Regions from separate parts of the Shinella sp. 1A1 genome, predicted to be linked through region 1. Evidence: predicted binding sites of a transcription regulator. Region 1 holds the regulator's gene; each other region holds the start of a gene.
What was found. Region 1 encodes PhoB, which activates phosphate uptake and scavenging genes when phosphate is short. Its sites were predicted from a motif close to TGTCATNNANCTGTCAT; they were not measured.

Region 1 (3,047 bases):
TCCTCGGCCTCCGAGCAGGCCGTCGGCCTCAAGGAGATCAACTCGGCCGTCAACCAGATGGACCAGGTCACGCAGCAGAACGCCGCGATGGTGGAGGAAACCACCGCCGCCTCGATGGCGCTCAACGACGAGGCGCAGACGCTGAAGGCGCTCGTCGCCCGCTTCCGCGCCGGCGCCGCGGCCATGGCCGCCCAGCAGCCGGTCCAGCAGGCCATGCGCCCGCAGGCCCAGCCGCAGCGTGCCGCCTACCAGGCCCCGCGCAGCGCGGCCCGCGCCATCCCGCAGGTCGCCGGCAACACGGCGCTCGCGCAGGATGACTGGGAAGAGTTCTGAGACCTGGCGACAGGAATGAAGAAAAAGAGGCCGGCGGAAACGCCGGCCTTTTTGTTGACGGCCCTCGCACCTCCGTCAGCGTCATCCTCGGCCTTGTGCCGAGGATCTGCCAACGCATCGGAAAACAGAAACGTTGCAGATGCTCGAGACGGGCCCGAGCGAAGGAGAGGGTTTCGGGCTTTGCCAGAAGCGCTGGCCGGAAGCTCCCTAAACGCAAACAGGCCCCGAAGGGCCCATTTCCGTCCTTGGGAGGAAGTTCGTCCGGTCAGGTTTCCAGCGAGTAGCCGGCACCGCGGACCGTGCGGATGACATCCTGCATATTGGCGAAGTTGAGCGCCTTGCGCAGGCGGCCGACATGGACGTCGACGGTACGCTCGTCGACATAAATGTCGTGGCCCCAGACGCCGTCAAGGAGCTGCGAGCGCGAGAAGACGCGGCCGGGCGACGTCATCAGGAATTCCAGGAGGCGGAATTCCGTCGGGCCGAGGCGGACTTCGCGGGTGCGGCGGTGGACGCGGTGCGTGTCGCGGTCGAGCTCGATGTCGCCGCAGCGCAGCACCGTCGAGACGACCTCGGGCTTGGCCCTGCGCAGCATGGCGCGCACGCGGGCGACCAGCTCCGGCGTCGAGAAGGGCTTCACCACATAGTCGTCCGCGCCGGTGGCAAGGCCGCGCACGCGCTCGCTCTCCTCGCCGCGCGCCGTCAGCATGATGATCGGCAGGCGCTCGGTCTCGGGCCGCTGGCGCAAGCGCCGGCAGAGCTCGATGCCGGAAACGCCGGGCAGCATCCAGTCGAGGATGAGAAGGTCCGGCATGCGCTCCTGCAGGCGCATCTCGGCCTCGTCGCCGGAGAGGATCGTGTCGACCTCGAAGCCCTCGGCTTCGAGGTTGTAGCGCAGGAGGACGCTGAGCGCCTCCTCGTCTTCGACGACGGCTATTCTGGGCACCATGTGTCGAACCCTACTCGCTTACTCGGAGGCGTCGGCAACGTCGGCGGCGACGACGGAGGTCGAGGTATCGTCCTTCGGACGCTCGCCTTCCGGCTGCGAGCCGGTCGCCATGTAATAGATGGTTTCGGCGATGTTGGTCGCGTGGTCGCCGATGCGCTCGATGTTCTTGGCGCAGAACAGGAGATGGGTGCAGGGCGTGATGTTGCGCGGGTCTTCCATCATGTAGGTCAGGAGTTCGCGGAACAGCGAGGTGTAGATCGCGTCGATCTCGTCGTCGCGCTCGCGGATGGCCTTGGCCTTGTCCACCGAGCGGGTGGCGAAGACGTCGAGCACTTCCTTGAGCTGCATCAGGGCGAGCTCGGCCAGGTGCTCCAGGCCGCGGGCGAGCTTGCGGGGCATGCCCGAGCTCTGCACGGCGATGACGCGCTTGGCGGTGTTCTTGCCGAGGTCGCCGACGCGTTCCAGCTCGGCCGCGATGCGGATCGTGCCCATGATCTCGCGCAGGTCCGCCGCCATCGGCTGGCGCTTGGCGATGGTGACGATGGCCTTCTCGTTGATCTGGCGCTCGGCATTGTCGAGGATCACGTCTTCCGAGATGACCTTCTGGGCCAGCGCCGCATCCGCGGTGACGAGGGCGCGGACGGATTCGGACACCATCTGCTCGGCGGTGCCGCCCATCTCGGAGATACGGCGGGAGAGGTACTTCAGTTCTTCGTCATAGATCGAGACGATATGGGTCGATGTCATGGCTTTATCCTTGATGCGCGCGGACATTCGGGGCTTTGGCGACGAGACCGTCAGCCGAAGCGGCCCATGATGTAGTCCTGCGTGCGCTGGTCGTCCGGGTTGGTGAACATCTTGTCGGTGTCGTTCTCCTCGACGAGGTTGCCGAGGTGGAACATGGCGGTGCGCTGCGAGACGCGGGCCGCCTGCTGCATGGAATGCGTCACGATGACGATGGTGAAGTTGGCGCGCAGCTCGTGGATCAGCTCCTCGACCTTGGCGGTCGCGATGGGGTCAAGCGCCGAGCAGGGCTCGTCCATCAGGATGACTTCCGGGCTGACGGCGACGGCGCGGGCGATGCACAGGCGCTGCTGCTGGCCGCCGGAAAGGCCGGTGCCGCTTTCATGCAGGCGATCCTTCACCTCGTTCCACAGACCCGCCTTCTGGAGGCTCTGCTCGACGATGGCGTCCATGTCGGCCTTGGCTTTCGCAAGGCCGTGGATGCGCGGGCCGTAGGCGACGTTCTCGTAGATCGACTTCGGGAACGGGTTCGGCTTCTGGAAGACCATGCCGACGCGGGCGCGCAGCTCCACCACGTCGATGTTCGGATCGTAGATATCGTCCGTGTCGAGCGTGATGCGGCCGGTGACGCGGCAGCCGTCGATGGTATCGTTCATGCGGTTCAGCGTGCGCAGGAACGTCGACTTGCCGCAGCCCGACGGGCCGATGAGAGCGGTCACGGTGTTCTCGCGGACATTGAGGTTGACGTCGTAGAGGGCGCGCTTCTCGCCGTAATAGACCGAGACGTCCTTGCCGATCATCTTGTAGGAAATGTCGTTCATTTTCTTGTCCAGCGCTTTCTCGACTGCTGCTTCTGACATCATGTTCATAGGATCGGTCCTTCTACCAGCGCCGTTCGAAGCGGCGGCGCAGCAGGATGGCGCCGACGTTCATGAGGATGAGGAAGATGAGGAGCACGATGATGGCTCCCGACGTGCGCTCCACGAAGGCGCGCTCGGCCTCGTTCGCCCACATGTAGATC
Region 2 (3,047 bases), 590 kb from region 1:
AGCAGAGCTTCTCCTCGATCCTCGCCGAGGGCGCGGGCTTCCTGGGCACGGTGTTCAAGCAGCTCTGGAATTCCGGCATGGCGCTGGTCAACATCGTCTCGCTGCTGGTCGTCACCCCCGTCGTCGCCTTCTATCTCCTGCTCGACTGGGACCGCATGATCGCCAAAGTGGATAGCTGGGTGCCGCGCGACTATGTCGACAATGTCCGCCAGATCGCGTCCGAGATGGATGCGGCGATCGCCGGCTTCGTGCGCGGGCAGGGCTCCATCTGCATCATCCTCGGCCTTTACTACGGTATCGGCCTTTCCTTCGCCGGCCTCAATTTTGGCCTGCTGATCGGCCTCTTCGCCGGCCTCATCAGCTTCATTCCCTATGTCGGCTCGCTGGTCGGGCTGGTGCTCGCCATCGGCGTCGCCGTCGTGCAGTTCTGGCCGGATTACTGGATGGTCGTGCTCGTCGCCGTCATCTTCTTCTCCGGCCAGTTCATCGAGGGCAACATCCTCCAGCCGAAGCTGGTCGGCTCGCGCGTCGGGCTGCATCCGGTGTGGCTGATGTTCGCGCTCGTCGCCTTCGGCGCGCTCTTCGGCTTCGTCGGGCTGATGATCGCGGTGCCGGCGGCGGCCGCGGTGGGCGTGCTTGTCCGCTTCGGCCTCAGGCGTTACCTTGACAGCGACCTCTATTACGGCAGCAGCAAGCCCATCCTTCTCGAAGAGAGCACGCCGGAAGACGAGTAGACGGCAAGAGTTCAGAGTACCGAGTAATGTCCATGACGTCGCGCAAGACAGCCGAACAGTTGCCGCTGGCCTTCGGGCACGATCCCGCGACGGGCCGCGACGACCTGCTCGTCGCCGAGCCCGTCGATGCGGCGGTGGCGATGATCGACGCCTGGCCGCATTGGCCGGCGCCCGTCGTCATCATCGCCGGGCCGATCGGCTCGGGCAAGTCGCACCTTGCCGCGATCTGGCGCGAGAAGGCCGGCGCGGCGCTGATCGAGGCCGAGCCGGGCAGGGGGGCGGAAGCGGCGGCCGAGCACGGCCCCGTGCTCATCGAGGATGCCGACCGCAAGGGCTTCGACGACCGCACGCTCTTCCACGTCATCAACAATGTGCGCCAGCACGGCCACACGCTGCTCATCACCAGCCGGCTCTGGCCGATGTCCTGGCCGGTCGACCTGCCGGACCTGCGCTCGCGCCTCAAGGCGGCGACGGTGGTGGAGATCGGCGAGCCGGACGACGAACTGCTCTCCCAGGTCATCGTCAAGCTCTTCGCCGACCGCCAGCTCTTCGTCGACGAGAAGCTGGTGGCCTATATCGTCGCGCGCATGGAGCGCTCGCTGGAGGCCGCGCAGACGCTGGTGGAACGGCTCGACCGCCTCGCGCTCGCCCGCGGCAGCCGCATCACGCGGGCGCTGGCGCAGGAGGTGCTGGGGGAAATGGTGGGCGGGGACTAGGGGCGGACTACCCCCCCTCTGCCCTGCCGGGCATCTCCCCCACAAGGGGGGAGATTGGATGGGGCAGCGTCTCGCCCGTCTTTAACGGTACCGATGAAGCACGGCTCTCGCCTCTTGCCGATCTCCCCCCTTGTGGGGGAGATGCCCGGCAGGGCAGAGGGGGGTGCCACACACGATTGTCCCCCGAATTCCACCGCCCCCGATTGACTGTCACAGTTCTGTCGTCAAACTGCGCTAAGCGCTTCGTGGAAAAGCATAAATCCTTTCCCGTTCGAAGCTGCGTCGAACAGGTGGCCAACCGGGCGGAACATCCAATGGATACAGCGACTTCCGATCTTTCTCAGGAAAAGCCCGCCGAGGGCGCGCGCCCCGATGGCGCTTCCGTCGATATCGAAGCGCTGATGGCGAGCCCCGAGCGCTTCATCAACCGTGAATTCTCCTGGCTCCAGTTCAACCGCCGCGTCCTCGAGGAGACGCTGAACACCGCCCATCCGCTGCTGGAGCGCGTGCGGTTCCTCTCCATCTCGGCCGCCAATCTCGACGAGTTCTTCATGGTGCGCGTCGCCGGCCTTGAAGGGCAGGTGCGCCAGGGCGTCGGCATCCGCAGCCCGGACGGCAAGACCTCGGCCGAGCAGCTCGACGACATCCTCAAGGAGATCGACAATCTCCAGATGGAGCAGCAGGCCTCGCTCGCCGTGCTCCAGCAATATCTCGCCAAGGAAGACATCCTCATCGTCCGCCCGACGGCGCTTTCCAGCGACGACCGGGTCTGGCTGCAGCAGGAATTCATCCAGTCGATCTTCCCGGTGCTGACGCCGCTTTCCATCGACCCGGCGCACCCGTTCCCCTTCATCCCCAACCTCGGCTTCTCCATCGGCCTCCAGCTCGAAAGCACGATGGGCAAGGAGCCGATGACGGCGCTGCTACGCCTGCCCGTCGCGCTCGACCGCTTCATCCGCCTGCCGGACGCCGGCGGCGCGATCCGCTACATCACGCTGGAGGATGCCGTCGGCCTCTTCATCGGCAAGCTCTTCCCGGGCTATATCGTGCGCGGCTCGGGTACGTTCCGCATCATCCGCGACAGCGATATCGAAGTGGAGGAAGAGGCGGAAGACCTCGTGCGCTTCTTCGAGACGGCGCTGAAGCGCCGCCGCCGCGGCTCGGTGATCCGCATCGAGACCGACTCGGAAATGCCGGAATCGCTGCGCCGCTTCGTGGTCGGCGAGCTGAACGTGCCGGACAACCGCGTCGCGGTCCTGCCGGGCCTGCTCGCCCTCAACACGCTGTCGGAGATCGCCAAGGCGCCGCGCGACGACCTGAGGTTCGAGCCCTACAATGCCCGATTTCCCGAACGTGTCCGAGAGCACGCCGGAGACTGCCTCGCCGCCATCCGCGAAAAGGACATGGTCGTCCACCACCCCTACGAAAGCTTCGACGTGGTGGTCCAGTTCCTTCTCCAGGCTGCGCGCGATCCTGACGTCCTGGCGATAAAGCAGACGCTCTACCGCACCTCCAACGACAGCCCCATCGTGCGCGCGCTGATCGACGCCGCCGAGGCCGGCAAGTCCGTGACGGCGCTGGTGGAGCTGAAGGCCCG
Region 3 (3,047 bases), 590 kb from region 1:
AGGCCGCAACCACGAGGTCATGCCCTGGGACTGGCGCTACTATGCGGAAAAGCTGCGCGCGAAAAAATTCAATTTCTCCGAGGCGGAGCTGAAGCCCTATCTCCAGCTCGAAAAGGTCATCGAGGCCTGCTTCGACGTTGCAGAGCGGCTCTTCGGCATCCGCGCCATCGAGCAGAAGGGCGTGCCGGTCTATCATCCCGATGTGCGGGTCTTCGAGATCCGAGACCGGGAGGACAGGCTGGTCGCCATGTTCCTCGGCGATTATTTCGCCCGCTCCTCCAAGCGTTCCGGCGCATGGATGAGCTCCTACCAGAGCCAGCATCGCCTGCCGCTGCCGAACGGCGCTGTCGGGGAACTGCCGATCATCTACAATGTCTGCAATTTCGCCAAGCCCGCGGAAGGCAAGCCCGCGCTGCTGTCGCTCGACGATGCGCGCACGCTCTTCCACGAATTCGGCCATGCGCTGCACGGCATGCTCTCCAACGTCACCTATCCCTCCGTCTCGGGCACCGGCGTCTCGCGCGATTTCGTGGAGCTGCCGTCGCAGCTCTACGAGCACTGGCTGACGGTGCCGGAAGTGCTGACACGCTATGCCGTACATTACCGGACGGGCGAGGCGATGCCGCAGGCGCTGCTCGACAAGGTGCTGGCCGCCCGCACCTTCAATTCGGGCTTCGCGACGGTGGAGTTCACCTCCTCGGCGCTGGTCGACATGGCGTTCCATACGCGCGGCCCCGTCGAGGACCCGATGGCGGTGCAGGCGGAGGTGCTGGAAAAGATCGGCCTGCCGGCGTCCATCGTCATGCGTCACGCGACGCCGCATTTCCAGCATGTCTTCTCGGGCGACGGCTATTCGGCCGGCTACTATTCCTACATGTGGTCGGAAGTGCTCGACGCCGATGCCTTTTCCGCCTTCACGGAAACGGGCGACGCCTTCAATCCGGTCATGGCGGAGCGGCTGAAGACCTACATCTACTCCGTCGGCGGCTCAGTCGACCCGGAGGACGCCTACAAGGCCTTCCGCGGCAAGCTGCCGAGCCCGGAGGCCATGCTGGAGAAGAAGGGGCTGGCGGCCTGAGCCGGCGCCTGGCGCTCGCTCTGCCTTACACGACTTCTGCCGTGACCGTGCCTCCACACCGACGTCATCCTCGGGCTTGGCCCGAGGATCCGCGGCGGCACCCGAGCATGGATGGTCGGGTCAGGCCCGGCTATGACGAAGCAGAGGGGGGAGCGGGCTGCGGATAGGCCGGATAGAGCGCGGCACCATGAACGCGCCCCTCGTCATCCTCCCGTCACCAAAGCTTGGGTGAAACGTCATCGTCCCGTTACCGGACTGACATGCCGGAGACTCATGGTCTGCCCGTCTTTTCGCGGGCTGGGCCGGAGGTGGCATGGCGATCGTTCCCGAGGCGCTGACGCGGCGCTCGTTTCTGCTGACGGCGGGCGCCGGCGCGCTGGCCACGTCCTCGGCGCTGGCGGTTCCCTATTATGCGCGGCGCCATGGCAGCCCGGCCTTCTCGCATGGCGTCCAGTCCGGCGACGTGGATTGCTCATCGGGCGTCGTCTGGGCGCGGGTCGACCGGCCGGCGGAGGTGACGCTGGAATATGCGACCACCGACAGTTTCATCGATGCGATGCGGGTGCCGCTGCAAACGGCGACGGCGGCCTCGGACAATACGGTCAAGGCGATGCTGCAGGGGCTGCTGCCGGATCAGGACATCTTCTACCGCTTCACGGCGGGCGATCCCTATTCCAGCCATCTCGTCTCCGAGCCCATCGTCGGGCGCTTCCGCACCGCGCCGATGCGCAAGCGGTCGGTGCGCTTCGTCTGGTCGGGCGATACGGCGGGGCAGGGCTGGGGCATCGACGATGTCGGCATGAAGACCTATTCGACCATGCTGCGCCACGAGCCGGATTTCTTCATCCATTCGGGCGACACGGTCTATGCCGATGGGCCGATCCCGGACGAGATCAGGCTGCGCGACGGCGGAATCTGGAAGAATCGCATCGTCACCGACGAGAAGCGCAACGTGGCGCGCACGCTGGAGGAATTCCGCGGACAGTGGAAATACAATCTCCTCGACGACCACCTGCTTTCCTTCAACAGGGAATGCCCGACCTTCTTCCAGTGGGACGACCATGAGGTTCTGAACAACTGGTCGGCATCGAGCGATCTTTCGGGCGACCGGCGCTACCCGGAAAAGGACATCAAGGTCTACGAGGCGCGTGCGCGGCGCGCCTTTCACGAGATGACGCCGATCCGCTATCTGCCCGGCGAGCCCGGGCGCATCTTCCGCAAGGTCGCCTACGGGCCGCTGCTCGACGTGTTCTTCGTGGACCTGCGCTCCTATCGCGGCCCCAACCGGGGCGGCACCGAGAACGACCTGTTCGGCCCGCGGCAGGCCGCGTGGCTGCGCCGCGAGCTTGCGGCCTCCCGTGCCGTCTGGAAGGTGATCGCCTGCGACATGCCGCTCGGCCTCGTCATCTGGGACGACTATGCCAATCGCCTGGGCTATGAGGGCGTGGCGGACGGGTCCGACGGCCCGCCGACGGCGCGCGAGCGGGAGATCGCCGACCTCCTCTCCTTCATGCGCGACAATGCGATCCACAATGTCGTCTGGCTGACGGCGGACGTGCATTATACGGCCGCCCACCGCTACGACCCCTCGCGGGCGAAGTTCCAGGCGTTCGATCCGTTCTGGGAGTTCGTTTCCGGGCCGCTGCATTCCGGCACCTACGGGCCGCATCCGCTCGACATGACCTTCGGGCCGGAGGTGCGCTTCATCAAGTCCTCCGCCGGCGGCGCCGACAGCAACCTGCCGCCCTCCGCCGGCCTGCAATTCTTCGGCCTCGTCGACATCAGCGGAGCGAGCGAGGAGATGACCGTGCGGCTGATGGACCGGGAGGACCGGGAGCTCTGGCGCGTGGTGCTGCCGCCGGTCCGCTCGTCGTGAGGCAACAGAGTTGCGGCCCGCCCCTTTCGCATTTGCGGAAAAACATGTATGAGCCCGGCCATTGAAGACGGCGCCCTCGTTTTGCGCGCGCCC
Region 4 (3,047 bases), 1.5 Mb from region 1:
CGGCCGAAATTCTTGCGGGTGATCTTCACGCCCGGCGCGGACTGGCGGCGCTTGTATTCGGCGATGTAGAGCAGATGCTCGATGCGGTGGACAGTCGCCGCGTCGTGGCCGCGCGCGACGATCTCCTCCGTGCTCATCTCCATCTCGACGAGGCATTCGAGGATGTCGTCAAGCACCGGATAGGGCGGCAGCGAATCCTGGTCGGTCTGGTTGGGCCGCAGTTCCGCGGACGGAGCCTTGTCGATGATGTTGTGCGGAATGACCTCGCCCGAGGGGCCAAGCGCACCCGGCGGCACATGCCCGTTGCGCCAGCGCGACAGGCCGTAGACCTGCATCTTGTAGAGGTCCTTGATGGGATTGAAGCCGCCGTTCATATCGCCGTAGAGCGTGGCGTAGCCGACCGACATTTCCGACTTGTTGCCGGTCGTGACGACCATCGAGCCGAACTTGTTGGAGATCGCCATGAGGATCGTGCCGCGGGCGCGGCTCTGGAGGTTCTCCTCGGTGATCCCCTCGTCCGTCCCCTCGAAAAGCTCGGAGAGCGAAGAGAGGAAGCCGCTCACCGGCGCCTCGATCGGCACGATGTCGTAGCGGCAGCCGAGCGCCTTCGCGCAATCGGCCGCGTCCTTCAGCGAGTCCTTCGAGGTATAGCGGTAGGGCAGCATGACGCAGCGCACCCGCTCCTCGCCGAGCGCATCCACGGCGATGGCCGCGCAGATCGCCGAGTCGATGCCGCCGGAAAGGCCGAGCACGACATTCTTGAAGCCGTTCTTGTTGACGTAGTCGCGGAAGCCGAGGAGGCACGCGCGATAATCCGCCTCCTCCCGCTCGGGAATGCGCGACATCGGCCCGCCATCGCAGACCCAGCCAGCGCCGTGCTTCTTCCAGGTGGTGAGCGCGATCGTCTCCTCGAACTGGCTCATCTGGAAGGCGAGCGTCTTGTCCGCGTTGAAGGCGAAGCTCGCGCCGTCGAAGACGAGTTCGTCCTGCCCGCCGAGCTGGTTGGCGTAGAGAAGCGGCAGGCCGGTCTCGATCACCTGTTTCAGGGCGACCTGATGGCGCATGTCCACCTTGCCGCGATAATAGGGCGAGCCGTTCGGCGACAGCAGGATTTCCGCGCCGCTCTCGGCCAGCGTCTCGCAGACGCCGAGATCGCCCCAGATATCCTCGCAGATCGGAATGCCAAGCCGCACGCCGCGGAAATTGACCGGACCGGGCATGGCGCCCTGATCGAAGACGCGCTTCTCGTCGAACTCGCCGTAGTTCGGCAGGTCCACCTTGTCGCGCACCGCGATCACCTTGCCGCCGTCGAGCACGGCGACGGCATTGTATCGCCCGGTCTCGTCCTGGCGCGGAAAACCGATGACGACGCCGGGACCGCCCTTCGCCGTATCGGCGGCAAGGTCGTCGATCGCCCGGCGGCAGGACTTCAGGAAGGCTGGCTTCAGCACGAGGTCCTCCGGCGGATAGCCGGAGATGAAGAGTTCCGTCAGGAGCAGGAGATCGGCGCCCTGCCGGGCCGCATCCTCGCGGGCGGCGCGCGCCTTGGCGAGATTACCGGCAATGTCGCCGACCGTCGGGTTCAATTGCGCGACAGCGATGCGCAGCGTGGTCTTTTCAGTCTCGGAAGTCATGTCTGCGGACCCGTCTCCTGCTCGTGTCCGCCTTTCCCGCGCGATGCCTAAGGAAACGACGGACGGTCGATACGCTCTTTAGAGCATGGCTGGCGTTTTGGGAATGAACGGCGGCCGGTTTGCATTCGATTTCGGCAAAATCCGTCGTTTTTCAGGGGGTTCGCGACCATTGCCGCAATGCAACAGAAGGAACCAAAGCACGCCGGAAACGTTGGGCAAGCCATTCATGTTCTGTTCAAGATGACATCCGTATGACAGATACACGAAAGTTTTATGACACCCGGAGAAGGCCGTGGCCCTGTTCACTTCCGCAGCCGTGGCAATCGAAGCCACCGAGATTTCCGCCGCAGAGGCAGGCTTTTTCGCGCGCCATGCCAAGGCGCTGGCGGTTCTGCGCTCGCTGGCCGTCTCGTTTCTCCTGGCGCTTGCCACCGTCGTCGTCGTCGAACTCATCACGCGTGGCTCGCTCGGGCAGACCTATGCCTATCTGACCAATCTCCAGCAGCCCGGCTGGACGACCGCCGGCATGTTCTTCCTGCTCTATCTTGCCATCGACGCGCTGATCGGCCGCCAGCACAAGGCCGTGCTGCTGGTCTCCCCGCTCGTCGTGCTGATGGGCGTCATCTCGCAGCAGAAGCAGGTGTTCCTCACCGACCCGCTCTATCCGACCGACCTGCTTTTCGGCCGCCAGATCCTCGAACTGATGCCCGTGCTGGTGCAGGACCGCCCGTGGACCGCCGCGGGCCTTGCGCTTGCCGTCCTCGCCGCGGTCGCCGGCCTCATCGCACTCTGGATCTTCGCCTGGCGCCGCTTCCGCCCGCTGACCAGGAAGGAGCGCCTGACGCGCCTTGCCGTCACGCTGCCGCTGCTTGCCGGCTTCGTGTCCATCATGGACTACAACGACTTCTCCTGGGTGCGCGACCGGCTGAAGGTCTTCCCGATCATGTGGGACCAGGCGGAGAACTACCGCCATAACGGCTTCGTCATGGCCTTCGCGATCAACCTGCCGATGGCGAACGTGCAGGCGCCTGCCGGCTACATGATCGACGCCATCGACAAGATTCCGTCCAAGCCCCTGCCGGCCGGCACGACGCATCGCTCCAAGCCGGACGTCATCGTGGTGATGAGCGAGTCCCTCTGGGATCCGACGCGCCTTCAGAACGTCAAGCTTTCGCCCGATCCGATGCCGGTCATCCGCGAAAACGCCAGCGGCAACGTCTTCTCGCCGGAATTCGGCGGCCTGACGGCCAATGTGGAATTCGAGGCGCTGACGGGCTTCTCCAACGCCTTCCTGCCGACCGGCAGCATCCCCTACCAGCAATATGTGCGCAAGCCGATCCCCTCGCTCGCCACGTTCTTCCGCGCGGAAGGCTATACGGCACGCGCCATCCATCCGTTCTCCGGCTGGTTCTG

Region 2: ACZ48C_RS03700 (RNA degradosome polyphosphate kinase) is a predicted target of PhoB. The motif match lies at 1,659-1,675, and genes of this name have one in related genera.
Region 3: ACZ48C_RS14785 (alkaline phosphatase D family protein) is a predicted target of PhoB. The motif match lies at 1,280-1,296, and genes of this name have one in related genera.
Region 4: ACZ48C_RS08470 (LTA synthase family protein) is a predicted target of PhoB. The motif match lies at 1,897-1,913, and genes of this name have one in related genera.

Annotation. Positions count from the first base shown of each region.
Region 1 is NZ_AP039671.1:162,470-165,516, reverse strand. Features, by position in the region: gene ACZ48C_RS00845 (methyl-accepting chemotaxis protein) at 1-333, shown strand, start outside; gene phoB (phosphate regulon transcriptional regulator PhoB) at 599-1,282, opposite strand; gene phoU (phosphate signaling complex protein PhoU) at 1,301-2,029, opposite strand; gene pstB (phosphate ABC transporter ATP-binding protein PstB) at 2,080-2,895, opposite strand; gene pstA (phosphate ABC transporter permease PstA) at 2,909-3,047, opposite strand, start outside.
Region 2 is NZ_AP039671.1:750,190-753,236, forward strand. Features, by position in the region: gene ACZ48C_RS03690 (AI-2E family transporter) at 1-734, shown strand, start outside; gene hdaA (DnaA regulatory inactivator HdaA) at 767-1,450, shown strand; gene ACZ48C_RS03700 (RNA degradosome polyphosphate kinase) at 1,765-3,047, shown strand, end outside.
Region 3 is NZ_AP039671.1:3,019,448-3,022,494, reverse strand. Features, by position in the region: gene ACZ48C_RS14790 (M3 family metallopeptidase) at 1-1,078, shown strand, start outside; gene ACZ48C_RS14785 (alkaline phosphatase D family protein) at 1,392-2,954, shown strand.
Region 4 is NZ_AP039671.1:1,685,899-1,688,945, forward strand. Features, by position in the region: gene ACZ48C_RS08465 (NAD+ synthase) at 1-1,634, opposite strand, end outside; gene ACZ48C_RS08470 (LTA synthase family protein) at 1,927-3,047, shown strand, end outside.